Regions from separate parts of the Terrabacter carboxydivorans genome, predicted to be linked through region 2. Evidence: riboswitches for the same ligand, from Rfam matches in the RefSeq annotation. Region 2 holds a riboswitch; each other region holds the start of a gene.
The links. Region 2 has a riboswitch for S-adenosylmethionine ahead of metX (homoserine O-acetyltransferase MetX). Riboswitches for the same ligand answer to the same signal wherever they lie in the genome.

Region 1 (7,829 bases), on a different contig from region 2:
CCCCCAGGGTCTTCGGGTCGGTGGCGTCGATGACCTTCTCGGCCTTCTCGCCGCCGGGACGCGGCACGACGAGGCCGGGGGGCGTCGGACGCTTCTCCCCCGGACGCGGGCGCGAGCCGGCCTCGTCCTCCATCGCCCGCTGCGCGGCCTGGCGGAACGCCTCGTCACCGTCGCGGTCGGCGAGGTCGACTGGCTTGCGGCGGGCGCGCCTGACGGCGGCGGCCGGGGCGTCGTCCGGCTCATCGGCCTCGTGGTCGTGGTCGTCGTGGCCGCGGTCGATGACGAGGGCCCTCAGCTGGCGCATTCGGGTCGGGATCATGTTGACCGGAGTGGCGGTGATGACGAGCAGGCCGAAGAGCCCGAGCAGGATGAGGATCACGAGCGCGCCGTAGGTCGAGACCGCAGCGGCGAGCGGGCTCGAGGCGAGGAAGCCGAGGATGCCGCCGGCGGCACGCATGCCGTCGGCGCCGTCGGGTGGGTTGGGGATGCCGTCGGCGAGGTGCGACAGGCCGCACGCGGCGAAGGTGAGCGCGATGGTGCCGACGACGATGCGGTTGGTGGCGGCGTCGTCCTGGGGCGCGCGGAGCATGCGCAGGCCGAGGGCGAGCAGGACGAGCGGGACGGCATACGCGACGCGACCGAAGGTGCCGGCGAAGACCGCGTGCACGACCTGGCCGAAGGTGCCCGAGACCCCCCACCACTCGCGGGCGGCGACGACGACCGCGAGCGCGAGGAGGGAGAAGCCGATGCCGTCGCGCTTGTGCTCGGGCTCGAGGTCGGCGGCGCTGTGGCCGACGCGGCGCACCGCTCCCCCGGCCATGTGCGAGACACCCATCCACGTGTTGCGCACGGCACCCAGCGGGAAGGGCAGCCCCCCGCCGCGAGCCCTGGACGGCGTCCGTGACCCGCCCTTGGCCGCCGGCTTGCGGGTGGCGGGCTTGCGCTGCGCCGGCCGGGTGGACCGGGCTGCCGGAGGGCGCGACGTGGCGCTCGTCGAGGACCCCTTGGCGCGGGTCGCCGCAGAGGTGCTCGTGCGCTGGGTGCTGGACGGACGTGACGCCATGCTCGCACCGTACGTCAACGCACCGGTGAACTCACGCGTCACACGCGCACCACGGGGCAGAGAATGGCCGGCCGCGGGCCGCGGTCCGGTGAACCCACCTCGGCCGCAATGCCGCCCGGCCTAGTCTGGAGAGGTGAGCACGGGGCCATCCCCGACCGAGGGACCCGACGCGGGAGCGGGCCTGACACCCGGTGCCCCCGCACTGCGGCAGCTGCTCCGGATCCGGCCCTTCCGCCACCTCTTCGCCGCCGGCGCCGTCTCCAGCTTCGGCGACTGGCTCGCCCTGCTCGCGACGACCGCCCTGGCCGCCGAGCTGGCCGCCGGCGGGGTGGGCCGGTACCTCGCCGTCTCGGGCGTCTTCATCCTCCGCATCGCGCCGGCCGTGCTCCTCGGACCCCTCGCCGGGGTCGTCGCCGACCGGCTGGACCGGCGCCGCACGATGATCGTCGGGGACCTGCTGCGCTTCGCGCTCTTCGTGTCCATCCCCGTCGTGGGGACGCTCTGGTGGATGTACGTCGCCATCGTGCTCATCGAGTGCACGTCCCTCTTCTGGAACCCGGCCAAGGACGCCACCCTGCCCAACCTCGTCCCGCCGGACCGGCTCGAGCTGGCCAACCAGCTCGGGCTCGTGGGCAGCTACGGGACGGCCCCCGTCGCGGCCCTGGCCTTCTCGGGGCTGTCGCTCGTCGGCGACCCGTTGCGGTCGGTGCTCCCCGGGCTCGACCCGGAGGGGATCTACCTGGCGATGTACGTCAACGGCGCGACGTTCCTCGTCAGTGCGTGGATCGTCTGGCGGCTGCGCTTCCCACCACGGCCGGCGCGCGAGGCCCTCGCGGGACAGTCCGTGCTGAGGACCGTGACCGACGGCCTGCGCGTCGTCCGGGACCGGCCGTTCGTGCGGGGGCTCATCGCCGGCATGCTCGGTGCCTTCGCCGCCGGTGGGCTCGTCATCGGGCTCGCCACGCGGTTCGTCGCGGACATGGGGGCAGGGGCACCCGGCTACGGGATGCTCTTCGTCGCGGTCTTCACCGGGATGGCGATCGGCATCGTCGGCGGCCCCCGGGCTCTGGCAGGACTCTCCCGGCCGCGCATCTTCGGCGCGGCCCTCGGCAGCGCCGGAGCGCTGCTGCTCGTCCTCGCGGCGGTGCCCGCGCTCGTCGTCGCGCTCCCACTCGCGACACTGCTCGGCGCGGTCATCGGCGTGGCCTGGGTCATCGGCTACACCCTGCTCGGCCTCACCGTCGAGGACGAGGTCAGGGGCCGCACCTTCGCCCTCGTGCAGTCGCTCGACGGCGTCGTGCTCGTGCTCGTCCTCGCGGTCGCGCCCCTGCTGGCGGCGGGGTTCGAGGCGGCGCTCTCCCTCCCCCGCACGCTGCACGTCGGCCCGTTCGAGCTCACCTACACCGGAGCGACGGCCGCCTACCTGATCGCAGGGCTCGGGATGGGCGCCGCCGGGCTCGCCGCGTGGCGCACGATGAACGACAAGCCGGGGCTGTCCGTCTTTGCGGAGGTGCGCCAGCTCCGGCGCAGCCGCCGCGGCGGGTGAGGAGGGGCGGCCCTGGCGCGCTCTGCACCTGCGCGCTCCCCGCGCACCGCGACGTCGCCTCGTCTCAGATGACGACACTGCGGTCTTGGCGTCTGGACACGCCCGAGCCGGCTCCCCTATGGTCCTTCGCAGGTCATGAGTGCCAGTGACAAGCCCCGGCTCGCTGGCCAGCAACCCTCCTCCGCGGTGGGGTGCTCCGGGTGACGACCAGGCCACCCTCGATCCGCTCGCGCGATCGAGGTCGGCAAGCGCGGACCCGCACCGGGTGGGTCCCTTGACCCAGGAGCACTGGCATGTCGGCCCTTCCTTCGACGCACCCTTCGACCCGTCCCTCGGCGCACCTCTCGACGCGCCCCGCCTCCCAGACGGCCACCACGCCCTGTGGCGGCTCGTCCGCCCCCGCCGTGCGCACCCGCGCCCTGCACGCCGTGCCCGAGGCGCGCACGCTGCCCACCGTCGTCGGCGCGCAACTGCGCGTGCCGACGCTCCACGGCGACACGGCATACGCCAACCTCGACCACGCGGCGTCGACGCCGGCGCTCGAGACGGTCAAGGCAGCGGTCGACCGGGCCCTCGAGACCTACTCCTCCGTGCACCGCGGCGCCGGCTACGCCTCGCGCCTGACGAGCGCCTGGTACGAGCAGGCCCGCGAGGAGGTCGCGGCCTTCGTCGGCGCGCGACGGGACGACACGGTCGTCTTCACCCGGACGACCACCGACTCGTGGTCGCTGCTGAGCAAGGCCCTGCCGAGCCGCACGACGGTCTTCGTCTTCGACATCGAGCACCACTCGACGCTGCTCCCATGGGGCCGTTTCCGCACGGTGCGCCTCCCGGTGCCGCAGACGGTCGAGGACGCCCACGCCCTGCTCGAGGAGGCGCTGGCCGACCACCCGTCGCGCCACCGCCTCGTCGTCATCGCTGCCGCCTCCAACGTCACCGGTGAGGTGTGGCCCGTCGAGCGCTTCGCCGCCCTCGCGCACGAGCACGGCGCCCGGATCGCCGTCGACGCCGCCCAGCTCTCGGCCCACCGCACCATCGACCTCGCCGGCTGGGACGCCGACTACGTCGCGTTCTCGGGGCACAAGACGTATGCGCCCTACGGCGCCGGTGTCCTGGCCGGGCGCTCCGACTGGCTCGACGCCGGCACGCCGTACCTGCTCGGTGGCGGGGCCACCCGGGCGGTGACCGAGGACGGCACGACGTGGGCCACCGGGCCCGCCCGTCACGAGGGCGGCAGCCCCAACGTCATCGGCGCCATCGCCCTCGCTGCGGCGTGCGCCACGATCTCGAGGCACCGCGACTCCATCGAGGAGCACGAGAGCCGCCTCCTCGAGCGGCTGCGCGCGGGGCTCGACGAGGTGCCCGGCGTCGAGGTCCTCTCGATCTTCGGCGACGACAGCGACCGCGTCGGCGTCGTCGCCTTCACCATCGAGGGCTGGGACTCCTCGCTCGTCTCGCAGGTCCTGTCGGTCGAGCACGGCATCGGCGTCCGCGACGGCAGGTTCTGCGCCCACCTGCTCGTCGACGAGCTGCTCGACGACCCGTGGGGCGAGCGCTCGGCGACCGCGGTCCGCGCGAGCATCGGTCTCGGGAGCACCCGCGAGGGCGTCGAGCGCCTCGTGGCCGCGGTCGCCTCGCTCGTCGAGGAGGGCACGACGGCGACGTGGACGCTCACCGGCAGCGGCTGGGCGGTCGAGGGCACCGACCCCCGCGACGTCGAGGTCGACCGGCCCTGGTGACCCTTCCCCCGGGCCGGCCTCGGGCGGGGCTCAGGCTCAGGCTCAGCGCGGCGGCAGGTGGTAGCTCGCCCACACGGCTGCGTGGTCGGCCCGGTTGAACGCCACCTGTCCGGCCTCGACGACCGTCAGGCCCCGGCTCAGCAGGTGGTCCAGCGCCGCGAATGCTGGCAGCCGGTGGCCGGCGAACGGCCACGTGCGCACCCACCCCTGACCGTCGGTGCGCTGGGCGTCGTCGAGGCCGTCGGCGAGGTCGCGGAAGCCCGGATGGCCGAAGCCGGCGTTGAAGTCGCCCGCCATGACGAGCAGCTCGTCGCCGTCGAGCCGCTCCTTCCACGACTGGAGGTCCCGCAGGCCCGCGCGCCACTCGGCGGTGTCGCCCGGGAGCGGCGCGGTGGGGTGGGCGACCTTGAGGCGGATTGTGCCGTTGGGCGCCGTGACGTCGACCTCCGGCTGGACGCTCCGGGTGCCCTCGACCGCCGGGTCCGTGCCGAGGCTGCGGACCGACAGCGGGTAGCGCGACAGCACCATCGTGCCGGTGTAGGTGTCGGCACGCGCGACGCCCTGGCGCTGGTTGAAGTAGTCGGCGGCTCCCTCGGCGTCCAGGCGGCGCATCATCGCGGGCGTCGCCTCGGTGAGCACCAGCACGTCGACCGAGTGGTAGCGCACGGCATCCATCAGCTGCTCGGCGTTGGCCGAGCCGATCCACGTGTTGGCCGACATGACCGTCAGGTCGCGGTCGGCCTTGGGCGAGGACGTCGCCTCGAAGGACGGTGCGGCGACCGTCGCCGCAGCCACCAGCACGGCGACGACCGGGAGCAGCATCCACCAGCGCCGCAGCAGCAGGGTCGCCACGGCGAGCAGCCCGAGGCCGACGACGACGAAGGGACCTGCCGTCTGGAGCACGACGACGGGGTATGCCGTGGAGTCGTACCAGCGGAGCGCACCGACCGCGCCGAGCCCGACGAGGACGACGCCGACGACGACGTCGACCCACCGCCGGGCCGGCGGGCGGCGCCGCGCCGACGGGGGTGCCGGTGGTGCCGACGGAGGTGTGGACCGAGGCGGCGACGCAGGTGCCGGCACGGCGTGCCCGTCCCCCGGATGGTCGGTCGAGGGGCTGTCGTCCCCGACCCGGCCGGTCCCCCCGTCGACCTCGTGCACCGTCACCTCAGGCCTGCAGCACGACCGGGATGATCATCGGGCGGCGGCGGATCTTGCCACCGACCCACGAGCCGACCGCGCGCCGGATGACCTGCTGGAGCTGCTGGTCGTCGCGCACGCCCTTGGCGACGGCCTCCTCGATGGCCCGCTCGACCTTGGGGATGACCTGCTGGAAGATCTCGGCGTCCTCGACGAAGCCGCGGGCCGTGATCTCCGGGCCGCTCGCGATCTTGCCGGTGGCGGCGTCGAGCACGACGACACAGGTGATGAAGCCCTCGTCGCGCAGGATGCGCCGGTCCTTGAGCAGCGCCTCGTCGGCCCCACCCACGCTGCTGCCGTCGACGTAGACGTAGCCACAGTCGACGACACCCGTCACCCGGGCCACCCCGTCGACGAGGTCGACGACGACGCCGTCCTCGGCCAGCACGACGTTCTCCTCCGGCACGCCGGACTGCATCGCGAGCTGGGCGTTGGCGTACATGTGGCGCCACTCGCCGTGGACCGGGAGGACGTTGCCGGGACGCACGATGTTGTAGCAGTAGAGCAGCTCGCCCGCGCTGGCGTGGCCGGAGACGTGCACCTTGGCGTTGCCCTTGTGCACGACGTTGGCGCCGAGCCGCATGAGGCCGTTGATGATGCGGTAGACGGCGTTCTCGTTGCCGGGGATGAGGCTGCTCGCGAGCAGGACGGTGTCGCCGGGACCGACGTCGATCCGGTGCTCCCGGTTGGCCATGCGCGACAGGGCCGCCATCGGCTCGCCCTGGGAGCCGGTGCAGATGAGGACGAGCTCGTCGTCGCGCAGGCTGTCGATCTTCTTGATGTCGACGAGGATGCCGTCGGGCACCCTGAGGTAGCCCAGCTCGGCGGCGATGCCCATGTTGCGCACCATGGAGCGGCCCACCATGGCCACCTTGCGGCCGGCCTTCTCGGCTGCGTCGAGCACCTGCTGGACGCGGTGCACGTGGCTGCTGAAGCAGGCCACGATGATCCGGCGCTCGGCGTGGCGGAACACCTTGTCGATGGCCGGCGCGATCTCCAGCTCGGGCGTGGTGAAGCCCGGGACGTCGGCGTTGGTCGAGTCGGTGAGGAAGAGGTCGACCCCCTCCTCGCCGAGCCGTGCGAACGCGCGCAGGTCGGTCAGGCGCCCGTCGAGCGGGAGCTGGTCCATCTTGAAGTCGCCGGTGTGCAGCAGAGTGCCGGCCTCGGTGCGCACGAAGACGGCGAGCGCGTCGGGGATCGAGTGGTTGACCGCCACGAACTCGAGGTCGAAGACGCCGAGCTTCTCGCGCTGGCCCTCCTTGACCGCCATGGAGTACGGCCGGATGCGGTGCTCCTTGAGCTTGGCCTCGACGAGGGCCAGGGTCAGCGTCGAGCCGATGATGGGGATGTCGCCCTTGAGCTTCAGCAGGTAGGGCACCGCGCCGATGTGGTCCTCGTGGCCGTGCGTGAGGACGATCGCCACGATGTCGTCGAGCCGGTCGGCGATGTAGGAGAAGTCCGGGAGGATGAGGTCGACTCCGGGGTGGTGGTCCTCGGGGAAGAGCACGCCGCAGTCGATGACGAGCAGCTTGCCCTTCGTCTCGAGGACGGCCATGTTGCGTCCGACCTCGCCGAGCCCACCGAGCGCGACGACCCGCAGGCCGTTGTCGGGGAGGGCGGGAGGCGTGGTCAGCTCGGGGTGGGGGTGGCTCACAGGTGTCCTGTCATTCGGTGGTGCCGCCGGGCCGTCATGGGCGCCGGTCACGGGTCATGGGGCGGTCATCCGACCGCCGAGAGGGCATCGCGCAGCAGGGCCGTCTGGACGTCGTCGGCCTCGACGAGCGGCAGGCGCACGCTCGGTGATTCAATGACGCCCTGGAGGGCGAGGCCGGCCTTGGCCATGATCGCGCCCTGCGTGACGTTCATGACGGCGTTGACGAGCGGGACGAGCCGGCGGTGCACGGCACGGGCGTCGTCCCAGCGGCTGTCGACGACGGCATCGGCCATCTCGCGGTAGGCGACCGGGGCCACCTGCGAGGTCACGCCGACGAAGCCGACGGCGCCGTAGACGAAGTGCCCGAGGTTCATCGCGTCGTCGCCGGAGTACCAGTCCAGGCCGGTCTCCTGCATCATCTCGCCGGCGAACCAGAGGTCGCCGCGGGCGTCCTTGACGGCCGTGATGCGCTCGTGCTCGGCGATGCGCAGGTAGGTCTCGCGCGCGATGGCGATCCCCGAGCGGCCGGGGATGTCGTAGACCATGACGGGCAGGTCGCTGGCGTCCGCGAGGGCGCGGAAATGCGCGACGAGCCCCGCCTGCGGCGGCTTGTTGTAGTACGGCGTC
Region 2 (7,829 bases):
TGTCGTCCGTCGCCCAGCCGAGCGCGTCCGCGCGCAGGTGCCCGTCGGCGGTGAGGAGCGCGACGTCCTCGCCGGCGGCGACGTCGAAGAGGTCGCCGTCGAAGCCGCTGAGGCGCGGCGCTCGTGGAGCCGGGACGGCCGCCTCGTCGAGACCGCGACACCCCGCGACGATGTGGCCGGGGGTCGCCCACCAACCACCGTGGACGATGCGGTGCGCCTCCGCGAGATCCCACGTGCGCGACACGCCGACCCCGGCGCCGACGACCCCGCGCAGCGTCGATGCCGCCGACCACACGACCCATCGCGGGCCGAGCTGGTCGGTAGCCGACGTGAAGCGTCGTACGACGTCGTCGAGTGGCCACGGTTCGTCGAGGCCGGGCCCCACGGCATACGCCCCCTGCGGCCCGACGACGAGCGCGACGAGCGGCGGCCCGGCACTGTTGTCAGTCAACGATGCTCGCGATCCGGTCGACCGCCTCGCGGAGGATCTCCGGTGAGGTGGCGTAGTTGACCCGCGCGTGCCCGTGACCGCCCGAGCCGAAGATGGGTCCGGGGGAGAGCGCCACCCGGGCGCGGCGCAGCACCTCGCCCGCTGGGTCGTCGCCGAGGCCCAGGCCGCTGAGGTCGAGCCACGCGAGGTAGGTCGCCTCGGGCACGACGAGACGGGCCCCGGGCAGCTGCTCGGCGACGAGGTCGGCGAGCAGGCGCCGGTTGGCGTCCAGCTCGCCGACGAGTCGGCGGAGCCACGCGCGTCCGTCGCGGTAGGCCGCCGTCTGGGCGATGACGCCCAGGTGGCTCGCACCGAACGTGACGTAGGGGTGGAGCCGGCGCACGTCGTCCACCGCGTCCTCGCCCGGCACGATGACCGCGGCCTTGAGGCCGGCGAGGTTCCACGCCTTGGAGGCCGAGGTCACCGTGACGCCGCGCTCGGTGCCGGGCACCGTCAGGTAGGGCGTGAAGGTGCTCGTCGGGAGCACGAGCGGCCCGTGGATCTCGTCGGACAGGACACGCACCCCGTGCGCGTCGGCCACGCGGGCGAGCGCCTCGAGCTCGGCGGGCGTGTGCACCGTGCCCGTCGGGTTGTGCGGGTTGGACAGCAGGTATGCCGTCGGGGCGCCCCCCGCGGTCTCGCGGGCGAAGACCTCGGCGAGGCCGTCGACGTCGAGGCGGTGGTCGGGTCCGAGGGGTGCCTCGACGACCCGGCGACCGCAGGCCTCGATGACCTCGTAGAAGGCGTTGTAGACCGGCGGGCTGACGACCACCGGGCCACCCACCTCGGTGAAGAGGCCGAGCAGGTGGGTCACCCCGGACAGGACGTCGGCCACCCGGGTGGTGGTGCGAGGGTCGAAGTCCCACGACCACTCGGCCTCGGCGAAGGCTGCGAGCTCGGCGGCATACTCCTCGGTCAGGGCGTAGCCCGTGTCGCCCCGGACCATGGCCGCGCTCACGGCATCGACGACGGCCGGGCACGGCGCGCAGTCCATCTCGGCGATCCACATCGGGATGACGTCCGGACCGTGCACGCCCCACTTCACCGACGTGCGGTCGCGTCGCAGGTCCTCCAGCGGCACGCCGAGGATCGGTGGCTGCCCGCTCGTCGTCTTGCCCATGGGGCGACCCTACGAGAGGCGACCGACGTCGTCCCGCGCGGTCCCGGTCCTGCTGCGCGGCGTCGCCGTGCCGCCCTGCGGTCGACTGGGTACGAACGTGCCACGGCCGATTGCCGCGGCATACGGTGTCGTCGGCGGCGGGACCGCAGATGAAGACGTCGGACTAAGAGGGTGGCAACTGGTGGGCATCATGGGCTGGGGCAGGAACGAGACGGTCGAGGCATCCAACGCGACCGCCGCGAAGCTGCGGCGATCGAAGGACGCCGGGGCGCTCGAGCGCGCGGCGCTGCCCGCAGAGGGAGGGCTCTCCGGAGCCGCGACGCGGCTCGTCGAGCGCCTCCTCGACGTCGGCATCGACGGCAAGGGCCCCTTCGACTCCGCCCACGAGGTCGCCGCCAACGCCCTCAAGCACGCGCGCGGCGACGCCGACCAGGCCCTGCGCGTCATCGTGCGCGACCACCGTCAGCTCGGTGCCGTCGGCGGCTTCGCCACGGGTCTGGGCGGCTTCTTCACGATGCCGGTGTCGCTGCCCGCCAACGTGCTCGAGTTCTACCTCCTCGCCACGCGCATGACGGCTGCCACCGCCAAGGTGCGCGGCTACGACATCGACCAGCCCGAGATCCGCTCCGCGGTACTGCTGACGCTCGCCGGCGCGGACAGCGACGACCTGCTCAAGAAGGCCGGGCTGCAGGCCGCCGGCGGCAAGCTGTCGTCGGTCGCCTTCGACCGGCTGCCCGCTCCGGCGCTGATGGTCCTCAACAAGGCCGTCGGCTTCCGGCTGCTCGGCCGCATCGGTCAGGGCACGTTCGCCCGGCTCGGGCGGGCCGTGCCCCTCGTCGGTGGCCTCATCGGTGCAGGGGTCGACGTCTACATGCTGAACCGCATCGGCAAGCAGGCCGCCAAGGAGTTCCCGCCCGTCGAGACGTTCGGCCGCTGAGGTCGGCGCTGCTGTCTTGGCCTGCGCGATGAGCAACCATCAGGTCACCGTCCCGTATCGCTGCCGGCAACGGGGAATCGCCTCGCCCTCCTGCTCGTTGGGCCGGGCATGAAGACCGCATCCCGCATCAAGCTGGCCGCCACGGTCGCCTCGGTCGTGCGAGCCTCCACGCGGCCCGGGGCGCCCAGTCTGCCCGAACGGGTGCAGGCGGTGCCGCGCCTCGTTCGCTGCACCCTCGAACGGACGTATGCCGGGACGTCGCTCAAGCGGCTCGGGCTCGTCGCGGGGGCGGTGGCCTACGTCGCCTCCCCGGTCGACCTCGTGCCGGAGGCGTTCCTCCCCGTCGTGGGGGCCGCCGACGACGCGGTCGTCATCTCGTGGGCGGTCACGGCGTTCTTCGAGGAGACCGACCGGTTCCTCGCGTGGGAGGCAGGCCAGGGCCTGCGCCGGTCGGGGGCGTTCCAGCCGTCACCCGGGACCGCGCCGGCAGCGCCGGGAGGGGCTGCGCAAGGCCGGGGCGGCGCGGATCCGGCCGGCGCCGACGGGCTGCGCCGCGACCGCGACGAGACCGGTGCTGCGGCACCGCGACGCCTCCTCGGTGGCGTCGCGCGCGTGAGCTCAGGCGGTTCGCGGCCGCGCCCGACCGCAGGGGCCACGGGCGGTCGCACCAGCCCCGACCCGGCTGCGAGGAAGTCTGCGGGGCCCGGAACGGGGGAGCGCAGCAGGTTGCCCGAGGGCGCCAGGCAGGCCGCCACGGACTACGTGCTCGAGTCGGTGCGCAAGCGCCTGGAGCGCTGAGCCCGGTCGCGCGACGACGGCTCGACCCGCACGGCGACGGCGTCGGTCCACACCTCTCTGCGGCGAACGGCCTTCGTCCACAGGCGGATCGATGGGCCGACCGAGAACCGGCGCGGGCGGCGAGGCTCGGCACATGCCGAAGATCTCACTGTCCGGGCCGGCCGAGCTGCTGACCATCATCCCCTTCCACCTGGGCTTCCAGCCCGAGCGCAGTGTCGTCGTGGTCTGCTTCCACGGCAAACGGCTCGGTCTCGTGGCCCGCCTCGACGTCATCGACCCGTCACTCGCCTTCGAGGCAGCCGCACAGACCCTGCCGACCCTGCTGCAGGGCTCGCCCTCGTCCGTGGCCATCGTCGGGTTCGAGGACATCCCCGACGAGTCCCTGCCCCTGCTCGAGGCCCTCGCCGACGGCGTCGAGGCAGAGCGGGTCGTCGTCAGGGAGCGTCTCGTCCTGCGCGGCGGGCGTTGGCGGTCCGTCGGCTGCGACTGCTGCCCCGACGAGGGCTGGCTGCTCCCGGAGCAGGCCGAGGTCCCTGCGGTCGCAAGCTACGTGGCTCTCGGCCACGCGGTGCTCCCGGACCGCGACGAGCTCGCCCGTCTCGTCGAGCCACTGGAGCCGACGGAGCCGCGTCACGACCTGGCCGTGACCGCCATCGAGGACTGGCAGCGCCGCTACCGGGCGGCGGGAGGGGCCATCTGCGACGAGCCTGCCTCGTCCGGACGTCGACGAGGCTCTCGCCGGTCGAAGGTGGCCGGGTCGGAGCTCGGCCTGCTCGACGGCGGGGATCCGAGCCCGCGCCAGTTCCTCGTCAACGATGCGCTCGTCGCCTGGGGCGGCGTGCTGGGTGGTGACGTCGAGGGCTACGGCATGGAGCACTGGCTGCCCTCGCTCGTCGGCCCCCTGCGCGACGTCGAGTTCCGCGACGCCCTCATCGGCTGGTTGTGCCCGGGCACGGTGCCGCTCGACACGTTCCCCGAGGAGCTCGTCGTCATGCTCGACGTGCTCCTCGGTCCCCACCTGCGGCTCGCCTCCGGGTCCGACGGCGCCGGACGTCCGGGTGCCGACGGATCGGGCAGGGACACGGAGGTCGGGGACGACATCGCCTCCCGCCTGTCGGCGTCGGACCGCGAGGCGCTGCGGGCTCTGCACGCCCTGCTCGACCTCGGCCCGGACGCGCTGGAGGCGCTCGACGGCGACGACCCGCGCGACACCGCCGAACTCAGCGAGCTCGCGCGGCTCGCCGGGTCGGGCATCGCTCCCGACGACTGGGAGGGCATCGACGACGGGCACGAACAGGAGACGGGCGAGGGCTGGGACGACTGGGAGGCGGCAGCGGTCCCGCGCGTGGTGCTCGGGCGTCTGGAGCAGGTCTGCCGGCTCACGCCGGCGGCCCACGCGGCGCCGGTGCTCTCCGTCGTGGCGTCGGTCGCGTGGTGGTGCGGGGACGGGGCCCGCGCCGGAGTCGCCGTCGACCAGGCGCTCGAGCTCGAGCCGGAGCACCGGCTGAGCCGCCTCGTGCGCCGGTCCCTCGACCACGGTGTCCGACCGTCGCGCTGCGCCTGAGCGCCGACAGGGCCACCGGAGGCCGTCGGAGGCTGTTTGGAACCCGGGCCATCACGGACGCCGTACGGAGCGGGCGGGTCGACCCACGTGTCCGCCAGGTGGGAGGAGTCGAGAGCCCCGACGAGCAACCTCGGGCGTCCATGTCGTGGACCGGTCGATCTCCTCCGGTCGGCTCCTCGCGTATGGTTGTGGCAGGTCACGAGTACCAGCGACAAGCCCCGGCTCGCTGGTCGGCAACCCTCCTTCGCGGTGGGGTGCCCCGGGTGAGGACCAGGCCACACCCGTCCCGGGTGCGTGCAAGCGCGAGGACCGAGGAGTACCCCGATGACCGTCACCCACCGGAAGCAGAGCACGCGTGTGTCGCCCGCGCGCCACGCGGCCGATGGCTCACCAGCCCGCGACGGGTTCGGCCCGGCCACCCGGACGCCGTCCGGCGTCGACCCGTCAGGTGCACCGTCCGGACGGGCCGGCGCAGAGGCCCACGTCGACGGTCCGGCCGACCCGCCGCGACGGGTGTCGGACGGCGCCTGGCGTGAGGGCGACCCGGTGGGCGGACGCCAGTTCGTCCACATCGGTGACGTCGAGCTCGAGCGGGGCGGCGTGCTGCCCGACGTCCGGATCGCCTACGAGACGTGGGGCCGGCTCAACGAGGCCGGCGACAACGTCGTCCTCGTCGAGCACGCCCTGACCGGTGACAGCCACGTCGTGGGCGAGGCCGGCCCCGGCCACGCGTCGCCGGGGTGGTGGAACTCCCTCGTGGCGTCCGGCGGTCCGGTCGACCCCGACGAGTGGTTCGTCATCGCCTCCAACGTCCTCGGCGGCTGCCAGGGGAGCACCGGCCCGTCGAGCCCGGCCCCCGACGGCCAGCCGTGGGGGAGCCGCTTTCCCTACGTCACCGTCCGCGACCAGGTAGCGGCCGAGCGTCTGCTGCTCGACCGGCTGGGGATCGCCAGAGTGGCCGCCGTGGTCGGCGGGTCCATGGGCGGCATGCGTGCCATCGAGTGGGCGGTCACCCATCCTGACGACGTCGACCGCTGCATCGTGCTCGCCTCGACGCCGAGCGCCACGGCAGACCAGATCGCCTGGTGCCAGCCGCAGCTGCTCGCCATCCGGCAGGACCCCGACTTCGCCGGCGGCGACTACTACGCCGGTGACCGCCGTCCGGACGCCGGCCTCGGCCTCGCGCGCCGCATCGCCCACATCACCTACCGGACCGAGAGCGAGCTCGACGAGCGCTTCGGTCGCGCTGCGCAGCTGGGCGAGGACCCGCTCCGAGCGGGGGACCGGGGGCGCTTCGCCGTCGAGTCCTACCTCGACCACCACGCAGGCAAGCTGGCCCGCCGCTTCGACGCGAACTCCTACGTCGTGCTGACCGAGGCGATGAACTCCCACGACGTCGGTCGCGACCGCGGCGGGGTGCAGCAGGCGCTCAGCCGGGTCCGTGCCGACTGCACCGTCGTCTCCGTCGACACCGACCGGCTCTACCCGCCGCGTCTGTCGGACGACCTGCACGCCGCGCTCCCGGTGTCGCGCCGCGCCCACATCGTGTCCGACTTCGGCCACGACGGGTTCCTCATCGAGGAGGACCAGGTGGGTCGGATCATCCGCGACGCCCTGGAGCGTGGCCGCGGCTGAGCCCTGCTGCGGGGCGGGGCGGTTCGTCGACCCGGATGCTGCGACCGAGCCCTTCGCGGGCCGGCCGGCAGGACCGTCCGGGGGTGTGACGAAGCACGTTCGGCACTCCCGGCGCGGGACGCGCCGGGCGCCTCGATATCGGGTACGGTGCGAGCACTGGTTGTTTCCGTCCCAAGGAGGTCCGGGAAAGTGGCCATCGTCGTTGGTTATGTCGCCACCAAGGAAGGTCGCGCGGCGCTCAAGCGAGCCGCCGAGGAGTGCGTCCTGCGTGGTGCGAAGCTCGTCGTCATCAGCTCCCACCGAGGGGGCAAGGACTTTGACGCGGACGAGGCCAGACAGTTCGAGACCGAGCTCGCCCGCGTGCAGGCCGTTCTCGAGGAGAAGGGGCTCGAGCACGAGGTGCGCCAGCTCGTCCGGGGCAACGACCCCGCCGAGGACCTCATCTCCGTCGCCGAGGAGGAGAAGGCCGACTTCATCGTCATCGGCCTGCGCCGGCGCAGCCCGGTCGGCAAGCTGATCCTCGGCTCCAACGCCCAGCGCATCCTGCTCGACGCGAGCTGCCCGGTGCTGGCGGTCAAGGGCGACTGAAAGTCCCTCTCGCGGGGGTGGGACGGGGTCTTCCGGCCCTCGTCAGGACGAGCGCGCCGTGCGCGGGTTCGACGCGCGTTCGCCCAGATGGCATCCGCCGTTTTATAATGTCGTAGTACGGGATCGCACAAGGCGCACCGAGAGATCGAAACAGGGACCGACTCCAACCGGCCAAGCCTTCCCGGCACCAACCCCCATTCTCGTTCGTTGTGATGATGCATGCCCGGAATCGGGTCGACACAACGAGACCTGCGACGAAAGGCGACTGCATCCGTGCCCAAGGCAACAACCGCTGGAGCTCCGAAGACCCTGCCGAAGGTGTTCCAGCACGAGGCGATCATGCAGCTCCTGGTCAAGGGCAGCACCAACGGCACCATCACGGGAACTGAGATCGCGCGTGCTCAGGTCGACGCCGGTCTCGACCTGAAGCAGATGAAGCCGGTCCTCACGACCCTCGAGGCCCACGACATCGAGATCGTTGTCGACGCGCCGCACGTCACCACGACGAAGAAGACCCGAACAGGGACCAAGGGAGGCACTGTGGCCACCGCACGCACCAGCACTGCCGCGGCGACGAAGTCCGCGACGCGGACGACGACCGCGACCACCAAGACCGCCGCCAAGAAGACGACGACCAAGATGGCCGCCCGCGCGGCGGCTCCGGCCGCCGACGAGGCTGCCACGACCGCGACGGGAA
Region 3 (7,829 bases), on a different contig from region 2:
CGCCGTCGCGGCCGGCCCGCCCGGTCTCCTGGTAGTAGCCCTCGAGGCTCTTCGGGAGGTCGACGTGCGCGACGAAGCGCACGTCGGGCTTGTCGATGCCCATGCCGAAGGCGATGGTCGCCACGACGATCACGCCCTCGTCGCGTCGGAACCGTTGCTGCGCGGCGGCCCTCACCTCGCTGGGCAGCCCGGCGTGGTAGGCGATCGCGTCGTAGCCCTTTTGCCGCAGGAAGGTCGAGATCTCGTCGGTGCGCTTGCGCGACACGCAGTAGACGATGCCGGCGGACCCGCGGAAGCCGGCGCCGTCGTTGCCCTGCTCGAGGAAGCGCAGCAGCTGGGCGCGGGCGTCGGTCTTCTCCTCGACGACGTAGCGGATGTTGGGGCGGTCGAAGCTGGAGACGAACTCGGCGGCGCCGTCGAGGCGCAGCCGCTGGTGGATCTCGCGACGGGTCAACGCGTCGGCGGTGGCGGTCAGTGCGATGCGAGGCACGTGGGGGAACCGGGCGGTGACCTCGGCGATGCGGAGGTACTCCGGCCGGAAGTCGTGTCCCCACTGCGACACGCAGTGCGCCTCGTCGATGGCGAAGAGCGCGAGGCCGGCGCCCGCGGCCGCGTCGTCGAGCAGGCTCTGGAACGACGGCATGAGCAGGCGCTCGGGAGCGACGTAGAGCAGGTCGAGTCGGCCGTGCCGCACGTCGCGACGAACGGCTTCTGACTCCTCGGCTGACGAGGTGGAGTTCCAGAAGGCCGCCCGCGCGCCGAGGAGCCGCAGCGCCTCGACCTGGTCGTGCATCAGGGCGATGAGCGGCGAGACGACGACGCCGACGCCGGGCCGCACGAGTGCGGGCAGCTGGTAGCAGAGCGACTTGCCGCCACCGGTCGGCATGAGGACGACGGTGTCGTGACCCGCCACGACGCGGTCGACGATGGCCTGCTGCGAGCCGCGGAACGAGCTGAAACCGAAGACGTCGTGCAGCACGCGGCGGGCGGCCCCGTCGTCGTGCGGCGGCCCGTCCGTCGGGGCGGGTGCCTCGCCCGTCACCCCGGCATCGACGACCTCGTGCTCGGACCCGACCAGCTGCTTCTCCATGACCCGGCGAGCGTACCCGTCGCCGCCGACCCGCCTCAGGCCAGACGCTGCGTGACCGTGTGCGTGCCGGCTTCCGGGTCGTGCACGACGGTCGTCGACGCGCCCTGCACGAGCGCCAGGTAGGGCGCGACGTGCCCGCACTCGACGTCCGCGAGGATCGGCACGCCGAGCATCCCGAGCGCGTCGCGCACCGCGTCGTGCTGCGTGAACCCGTCGCGCCCCGGCGCGGCAGTCCGGGAGACGAGCACGCCCGTAGCCGCGTCGAAGAAGCCGTGCAGGCGCATCGCGTGCAGCGTGCGGCAGATGTCGTACGACGCCCACTCGCAGACGTCGAGCACGATGACGAGGCCCTCCGGGGCATGCTGTGCCGCAAAGGCGTTCGTGTCACCGAAGCGCCCGCCGGCGAGGAGCCCGACCGTCTCGACGCAGCCCCCGACGACGCGCCCGGTCAGCGTCACCGGCTCACCCTCCTGGCCCGGGTCGATGCGGGTCCACGTGCCGCGACCGTCGAGGGTCATCCGCGAGACCGTCGGGTCGGCGGCGTAGTCGTCCCACCCGCCCGAGCGGAAGCGGCCGGGGGAGTGTTGCGCCAGCTCGCCACCCGCCGGGGTCGAGGCCACGTCGACCCAGTGGAGGATGCCGTCGGGCACGGCGTACGGGGTGTCCATGAGGTTCTGCCCGTGGATCGTCGCGATGCCGGTGCTCAGGGTGAGCGGCGTCAGCCAGGTCGAGGTGTCCGAGAAGCCGACGCACCACGTGGGCTCGGACGCTGCGACGGCGTCGAGGTCGAGCAGGTCGAGCAGGTCGATGCCGGTCTCGCCACCCCAGGGCGGCACGACGGCCCGGACCGTCGGGTCGAGCAGCATCCCCATCAGCTCCTCCGCCCGCGCCTCACGCGGCCCGCTGACGTGGGAGGGCGCGTGGTTGAGCTCGCCCACGACGACCTCGAAGCCGCGGTCGCGCAGGCACGACACGGCATACGTGAACCGCCCCCAGAGGGCGTCGCCCACACCGGAGCTCGGCGAGGTCACGCCGATCCGGTCACCGGGGCGGAGAGGGGCGGGGTAGCGGATCGGCATGGCTGTCATGGTGCCAGCCATGCCGATCCGTCTCATCCGGGTTTCGCCGACGGCGCCCGGCTCACCCCTTGGCTGCGGTGAACCCCTGCTCGAGGTCGGCGAGGATGTCGTCGATGTGCTCGATGCCGACCGAGAGGCGCACGAGACCGGGCGTCACCCCGGCCGCGACGCGGTCCTCCTCGGGTCCCTGCGAGTGCGTCGTCGAGGCAGGGTGGATGACGAGCGAGCGTACGTCGCCGATGTTGGCGACGTGGCTGTGCAGCGTCAGGGCCTCGACGAACTTCTTGCCCGCCTCGAGCCCGCCGGCGATCTCGAAGGACAGCACCGCGCCGGCGCCCCGGGGGGCGTACTTCTGGGCGAGCGCGTGCGACGGGCTCTCGGGCAGGGAGGCCCAGACGACCCGCTCGACCTGCGCATGGTCCGAGAGGAACGCGGCGACCCTGGCGGCGTTGTCGAGGTGGCGCTCGATGCGCAGCGACAGCGTCTCGAGTCCCTGCGCGATGAGGAAGGCGTTGAACGGCGAGGCCGACGGGCCCAGGTCGCGCAGCAGCTGCACGCGCGCCTTGAGGATGTAGGCCAGGTTGGCCCCGAGGGGGCTGCCGACGCCGAGGTCACGCGCGAAGACGAGGCCGTGGTAGCTCTCCTCGGGCGTGTTGTAGTTGGGGAACTTCTCCGGGTCGGCGGCGTAGTCGAAGCGCCCCGCGTCGACGATGACGCCGGCGATCGACGTGCCGTGGCCGCCGAGGTACTTCGTCGCCGAGTGCACGACGACGTCGGCGCCCCACTCGATGGGACGGATGACGTAGGGCGTGGCGATGGTGTTGTCGACGACGAGCGGCACCCCGTGCTCGTGCGCGAGCGCGGCGACCGCCTCGATGTCGAGGACCTCCGCCTTGGGGTTGGCGATGGTCTCGCCGAAGAAGGCCTTGGTGTTCGGCCGGACCGCCGCGCGCCAGGACTCGACCGAGGTCGGGTCCTCGACGAAGCTCACCTCGATGCCGAGCTTGGGGAAGGTGAACTTCAGCAGGTTGACGGTGCCGCCGTAGAGGCTCGGGGACGCGACGATGTGGTCGCCGGCCTCGGCGATGTTGAGCAGCGCGAGGGTCGTCGCCGACTGGCCCGAGGCGACGAGGAGCGCGCCGACGCCACCCTCGAGCGCGGCGATGCGCTGCTCGACGACGTCGGTCGTCGGGTTCATGATCCGCGTGTAGATGTTGCCGAACTCCTTGAGCCCGAACAGGTTTGCGGCATGGTCGGTGTTGTCGAAGACGTAGCTCGTCGTCTGGTAGATCGGCAGCGCGCGTGCTCCGGTGGTGCCGTCGGCGCTCTGTCCGGCGTGGATCTGCTTGGTCTCGAAGGACCAGCTGGGCTCGGTCATCGGTCTGCTCTTCCTGGGTCGTGTCGATGACCGGGGGTCCGTCCGGTGGCGGACCTGGTGCACCGACGGGTCGGTGCGGGAGAGAGTCTCTCCGCGCTTGCCCGAGCGCCTGGTGGCGTCGACGGGCCAGGTCTTCACCCGGGGCACCCCACCGCGGTTGGAGGGTTGCCGGCCAGCGAGCCGGGGCTTGTCGCTGGCGCTCATGACCTACCGGGGAGTGTACGTATGCGTGTCCGTCCTCCGGGAGCGGCTGTCCTCATCGTGGACGCCACGTCTCACTCGACAGGCCGCGGCGAGCGGTATGGCGGGGGCGTGGACGTGCTCGTCGTGGCGTCGATCACTAGGACGTCCTACTAATCCGAACTCGTGAGTAGGATCGCGCCGTGAGCACGAATGCCGACTTCGACCTGTTCCGGACCAGCGAGGACCACGAGGCCCTGAGGGAGGCCGTCCGCGCAGTCGCGGAGGACAAGATCGCCCCCTTCGCCGCGGCCGTCGACGCCGAGGCCCGCTACCCGCAGGAGGCCCACGACGCGCTCGTCGCCTCCGACTTCTTCGCGCCCCACGTGCCGGAGGAGTACGACGGCGTGGGAGCCGACGCCCTCGCGACGTGCATCGTCATCGAGGAGGTGGCCCGCGTCGACGCGTCCGCCTCGCTCATCCCGGCCGTCAACAAGCTGGGCTCGCTGCCGGTGATCCTCGACGGCAGCGACGAGGTCAAGGCCCGCTACCTGCCGCCGCTCGCGAAGGGCGAGACGACCTTCTCCTACGGCCTGTCCGAGCGCGAGGCGGGCTCCGACACCGCGTCGATGCGGTGCCGCGCCCGCCAGGACGGCGACGGCTGGGTGCTCTCCGGCCAGAAGTCGTGGATCACCAACGCCGGCGTCTCGGAGTACTACACCGTGCTCGCCGTCACCGACCCCGACGGACCGCGCGGCGGCAACGTCACGGCCTTCGTCGTCGAGAAGTCCGACGAGGGCTTCACCTTCGGTGAGAAGGAGCGCAAGCTCGGCATCAAGGGCAGCCCGACGCGTGAGCTGCACTTCGACAACGTCCGCCTCCCCGCCGACCGCGTCGTCGGCCAGGTCGGCGACGGCCTGAAGATCGCGCTGCGCACGCTCGACCACACGCGCGTCACCATCGGCGCCCAGGCCGTCGGGATCGCGCAGGGCGCGCTCGACCAGTCGCTCGCCTACATCAAGGAGCGCAAGCAGTTCGGCAAGCGCATCGCCGACTTCCAAGGCATCCAGTTCATGCTCGCCGACATGGCGATGGAGCTCGAGGCCGCGCGCCAGATGGTCTACGTCGCGGCTGCCAAGTCCGAGCGCGGCGACAAGGACCTCACCTTCTTCGGTGCGGCCGCCAAGTGCTACGCCTCGGACGTCGCGATGAAGGTCACGACCGACGCCGTGCAGCTCCTCGGCGGTGCCGGCTACACGAGCGACTTCCCGCTCGAGCGGATGATGCGCGACGCCAAGATCACCCAGATCTACGAGGGCACCAACCAGGTCCAGCGCCTCGTCATGGCGCGGCAGCTGCTGCGCTGACGGCCGCCGGGCTGTCGGGAGGCGGTTCCGAGGGGCAGTAGTCTGTTCCAGCCGTGTTGCGGCCCGGAGCGGACCGCGACGCCCGCCCCAGTCTCCCCACCCCGACGAGAAGGACGCCTGCGCGTGCACCCAACACCTCCGGTCAGCGTCATCATGCCGCTGCTCAACGAGGAGCGGCACCTGGAGGAGGCGGTCGGCGCCGTCGTCGCCCAGCGCTACCCCGGTGAGATCCAGATCGTGCTGGCCGTCGGCCCCGGGCACGACGACACCCTCGGGGTCGCCCGGCGCCTGGCCGACCGCGACCCGCGGATCACCGTCGTCGAGAACCCGTCCGGTCGCACCCCCGAGGCGCTCAACCTCGCCGTCGCCGCGGCGGCGCACGACATCATCGTGCGTGTCGACGGCCACGGCTTCCTCAGCGACGGCTACATCGAGCACGCCGTGGGCGTCCTCGAGGAGACCGGCGCGGCCAACGTCGGTGGAGTCATGCTCGCGCGGGGCGTGACGGACACCGAGCGGGCCGTGGCCGTGGCGATGACCTCACCCCTCGGCGTGGGTGGCGCACGCTTCCACACCGGTGGCGAGCCGGGTCCCGCCGACACCGTGTACCTCGGGGTCTTCCGCCGGAAGTGGCTCGAGGCGGCGGGCGGCTACGACCCGAGGTTCACCCGCGCCCAGGACTGGGAGCTGAACTACCGCATCCGTCAGGCCGGTGGTGTCGTCTGGTTCGACCCCGAGCTGACCGTGGAGTACCGCCCGCGACCCGACCTGCGCGCCCTCGGCCGGCAGTACCGCGACTACGGCCGCTGGCGTCGCGTCGTCGCGGCCCGTCACAAGGGGTCGATCAACGCCCGCTACCTCGCCCCGCCCACGGCCCTGGTCGCCGTCGCGGCAGGGCTCGTCGGCGGACTCGTGTGGCGGCCGCTCTGGGCCGTCCCGGCTGCCTACGCGGCCGGCATCGGCATCGGGGGAGCAGCCATCGCCAGGCGCGAGGGTCCGGCGGTGGCGCTGCGCGTGCCCGGCGTCCTGGCGACCATGCACATGAGCTGGGGCTGGGGTTTCCTCACCAGCAGGCCGGACCAGTTGGTCCCCGAAGGAGACGAGTCGTGATGCTCGAGCGCATGTCCCGGATCTGGGCGCAGAGGGCGATCCTGCAGACCCTGGTCCAACGCGACCTCCGCGTGCGCTACGCCCGGAGCTGGCTCGGCTACCTGTGGACGATCATCGACCCGCTGGCGATGGCCCTCATCTACTTCGTCGTGTTCGCGGTGATCTTCCAGCGCAAGGACGCGGGACACCAGCCGTACTTCCTCTTCCTGCTCGTCGGCCTCCTGCCGTGGCAGTGGTTCAACGCCTCGATCAACGAGACGGCGCGCTCGCTCATCTCCGAGGCCAAGCTGGTCCGGTCCACGAACCTGCCCCGCGAGCTCTGGGTGGTCCGCGTGGTCATCTCGAAGGGCATCGAGTTCCTGCTCTCCCTGCCCGTGCTCTTCGCCTTCGTGGTCGTCTACGTCATCACGGGCGAGACGAAGCTCAACTGGCGCCTCGTGCTGTTCCCGGTGGCTCTCGTGCTGCAGTTCATCTTCCAGACGGGCATCGGGCTGCTCCTCGCCCCCGCGACCGTGCTCGCCGACGACACCATCCGCGTCGTCCGGATCGTGCTGCGGATGCTCTTCTACGGCACCCCGATCATCTACACGCTCGACAAGGCGCCGCACTGGCTGCAGACCGCCCTGTGGTTCAACCCCATGAGCGGCATCCTCGAGTTCTACCGGGCCGGGTTCTTCCCGCAACCGCTGAAGCTCGCCCCGCTCGTGGTGGGAGCGGTCATGTCGGTCGGGTTCCTCGTGTGGGGTGCCTTCTCGTTCGCACGCATGGAGCGTGCCGTCCTGAAGGAGATCTGATGGGGTCCTTCGCCGGTCAGGAGCCGGGCGCGTCGAGCACCCGCGACGTCATCACGGCCGACGGTCTCGGCATCGAGTTCTACCGGTCACGTCGCCGCAAGCTCTCGCTGCGCGAGATGGTCCTGCGCCGTGAGAACACCGCGCCCAAGGAGACCTTCTGGGGGCTCAAGGACATATCCTTCCGCGTCGGTCCGGGGGAGGCCGTCGGGCTCGTCGGCTCCAACGGCGGCGGGAAGAGCACGCTGCTCAAGATGATCGCCGGCGTCCTGCTGCCCGACGAGGGCACGGTGAAGGTCAACGGCGGGGTGGCGCCCCTCATCGAGCTGACCGGAGGCTTCCTCGGCGAGCTCTCCGCCCGTGACAACGTCATGCTGACGGCGGGCCTGCACGGCCTGAGCAAGCAGGAGATCACGGAGCGCTTCGACGAGATCGTCGACTTCGCCGGCCCCCAGGTCCGGGCTGGCATCGACATGCCGTTCCGCCACTTCTCCTCCGGCATGCAGGTGCGGCTCGGCTTCGCCCTGATCACGACGCTCGACGAGCCCATCGTGCTCGTGGACGAGGTGCTCGCCGTCGGCGACAAGGACTTCCGCGAGAAGTGCTACCAGCGCATGGAGTCGTTGCTCGCGGAGGGCCGCACGCTCTTCCTCGTGTCGCACTCCGAGCCCGACCTGCGCCGTTTCTGCACCCGCGGGCTCTACCTCAAGGGCGGCCGGCTCGAGGCCGACGGGTCGATGGACGAGATCCTCGAGCTCTACAACGCCAAGCCGGCCTGACCGGCCGCTCGATCGGGCGGAGCGGCGGCCCTCCGGGTCAGGGCGTGCCCGCGGC

Region 1: it holds a riboswitch for S-adenosylmethionine, as region 2 does, so the genes downstream of both, ABD297_RS05520 (aminotransferase class V-fold PLP-dependent enzyme) here and metX (homoserine O-acetyltransferase MetX) in region 2, are expected to answer to the same signal.
Region 3: it holds a riboswitch for S-adenosylmethionine, as region 2 does, so the genes downstream of both, ABD297_RS13795 (bifunctional o-acetylhomoserine/o-acetylserine sulfhydrylase) here and metX (homoserine O-acetyltransferase MetX) in region 2, are expected to answer to the same signal.

Annotation. Positions count from the first base shown of each region.
Region 1 is NZ_BAAARE010000004.1:68,400-76,228, forward strand. Features, by position in the region: gene ABD297_RS05510 (FtsK/SpoIIIE family DNA translocase) at 1-1,063, opposite strand, end outside; gene ABD297_RS05515 (MFS transporter) at 1,197-2,609, shown strand; SAM riboswitch class IV at 2,741-2,866, shown strand; gene ABD297_RS05520 (aminotransferase class V-fold PLP-dependent enzyme) at 2,903-4,348, shown strand; gene ABD297_RS05525 (endonuclease/exonuclease/phosphatase family protein) at 4,391-5,431, opposite strand; gene ABD297_RS05530 (ribonuclease J) at 5,517-7,202, opposite strand; gene dapA (4-hydroxy-tetrahydrodipicolinate synthase) at 7,268-7,829, opposite strand, start outside.
Region 2 is NZ_BAAARE010000006.1:157,483-165,311, forward strand. Features, by position in the region: gene ABD297_RS08300 (DNA polymerase) at 1-451, opposite strand, end outside; gene ABD297_RS08305 (MalY/PatB family protein) at 444-1,610, opposite strand; gene ABD297_RS08310 (EcsC family protein) at 1,801-2,547, shown strand; gene ABD297_RS08315 (YkvA family protein) at 2,656-3,345, shown strand; gene ABD297_RS08320 (DUF4192 domain-containing protein) at 3,479-4,909, shown strand; SAM riboswitch class IV at 5,104-5,218, shown strand; gene metX (homoserine O-acetyltransferase MetX) at 5,234-6,544, shown strand; gene ABD297_RS08330 (universal stress protein) at 6,734-7,132, shown strand; gene ABD297_RS08335 (RNA polymerase sigma factor) at 7,451-7,829, shown strand, end outside.
Region 3 is NZ_BAAARE010000011.1:156,967-164,795, reverse strand. Features, by position in the region: gene recQ (DNA helicase RecQ) at 1-1,090, opposite strand, end outside; gene ABD297_RS13800 (LD-carboxypeptidase) at 1,126-2,178, opposite strand; gene ABD297_RS13795 (bifunctional o-acetylhomoserine/o-acetylserine sulfhydrylase) at 2,231-3,547, opposite strand; SAM riboswitch class IV at 3,636-3,755, opposite strand; gene ABD297_RS13790 (acyl-CoA dehydrogenase family protein) at 3,931-5,094, shown strand; gene ABD297_RS13785 (glycosyltransferase family 2 protein) at 5,248-6,204, shown strand; gene ABD297_RS13780 (ABC transporter permease) at 6,204-6,998, shown strand; gene ABD297_RS13775 (ABC transporter ATP-binding protein) at 6,998-7,774, shown strand; gene ABD297_RS13770 (cytidylyltransferase domain-containing protein) at 7,812-7,829, opposite strand, start outside.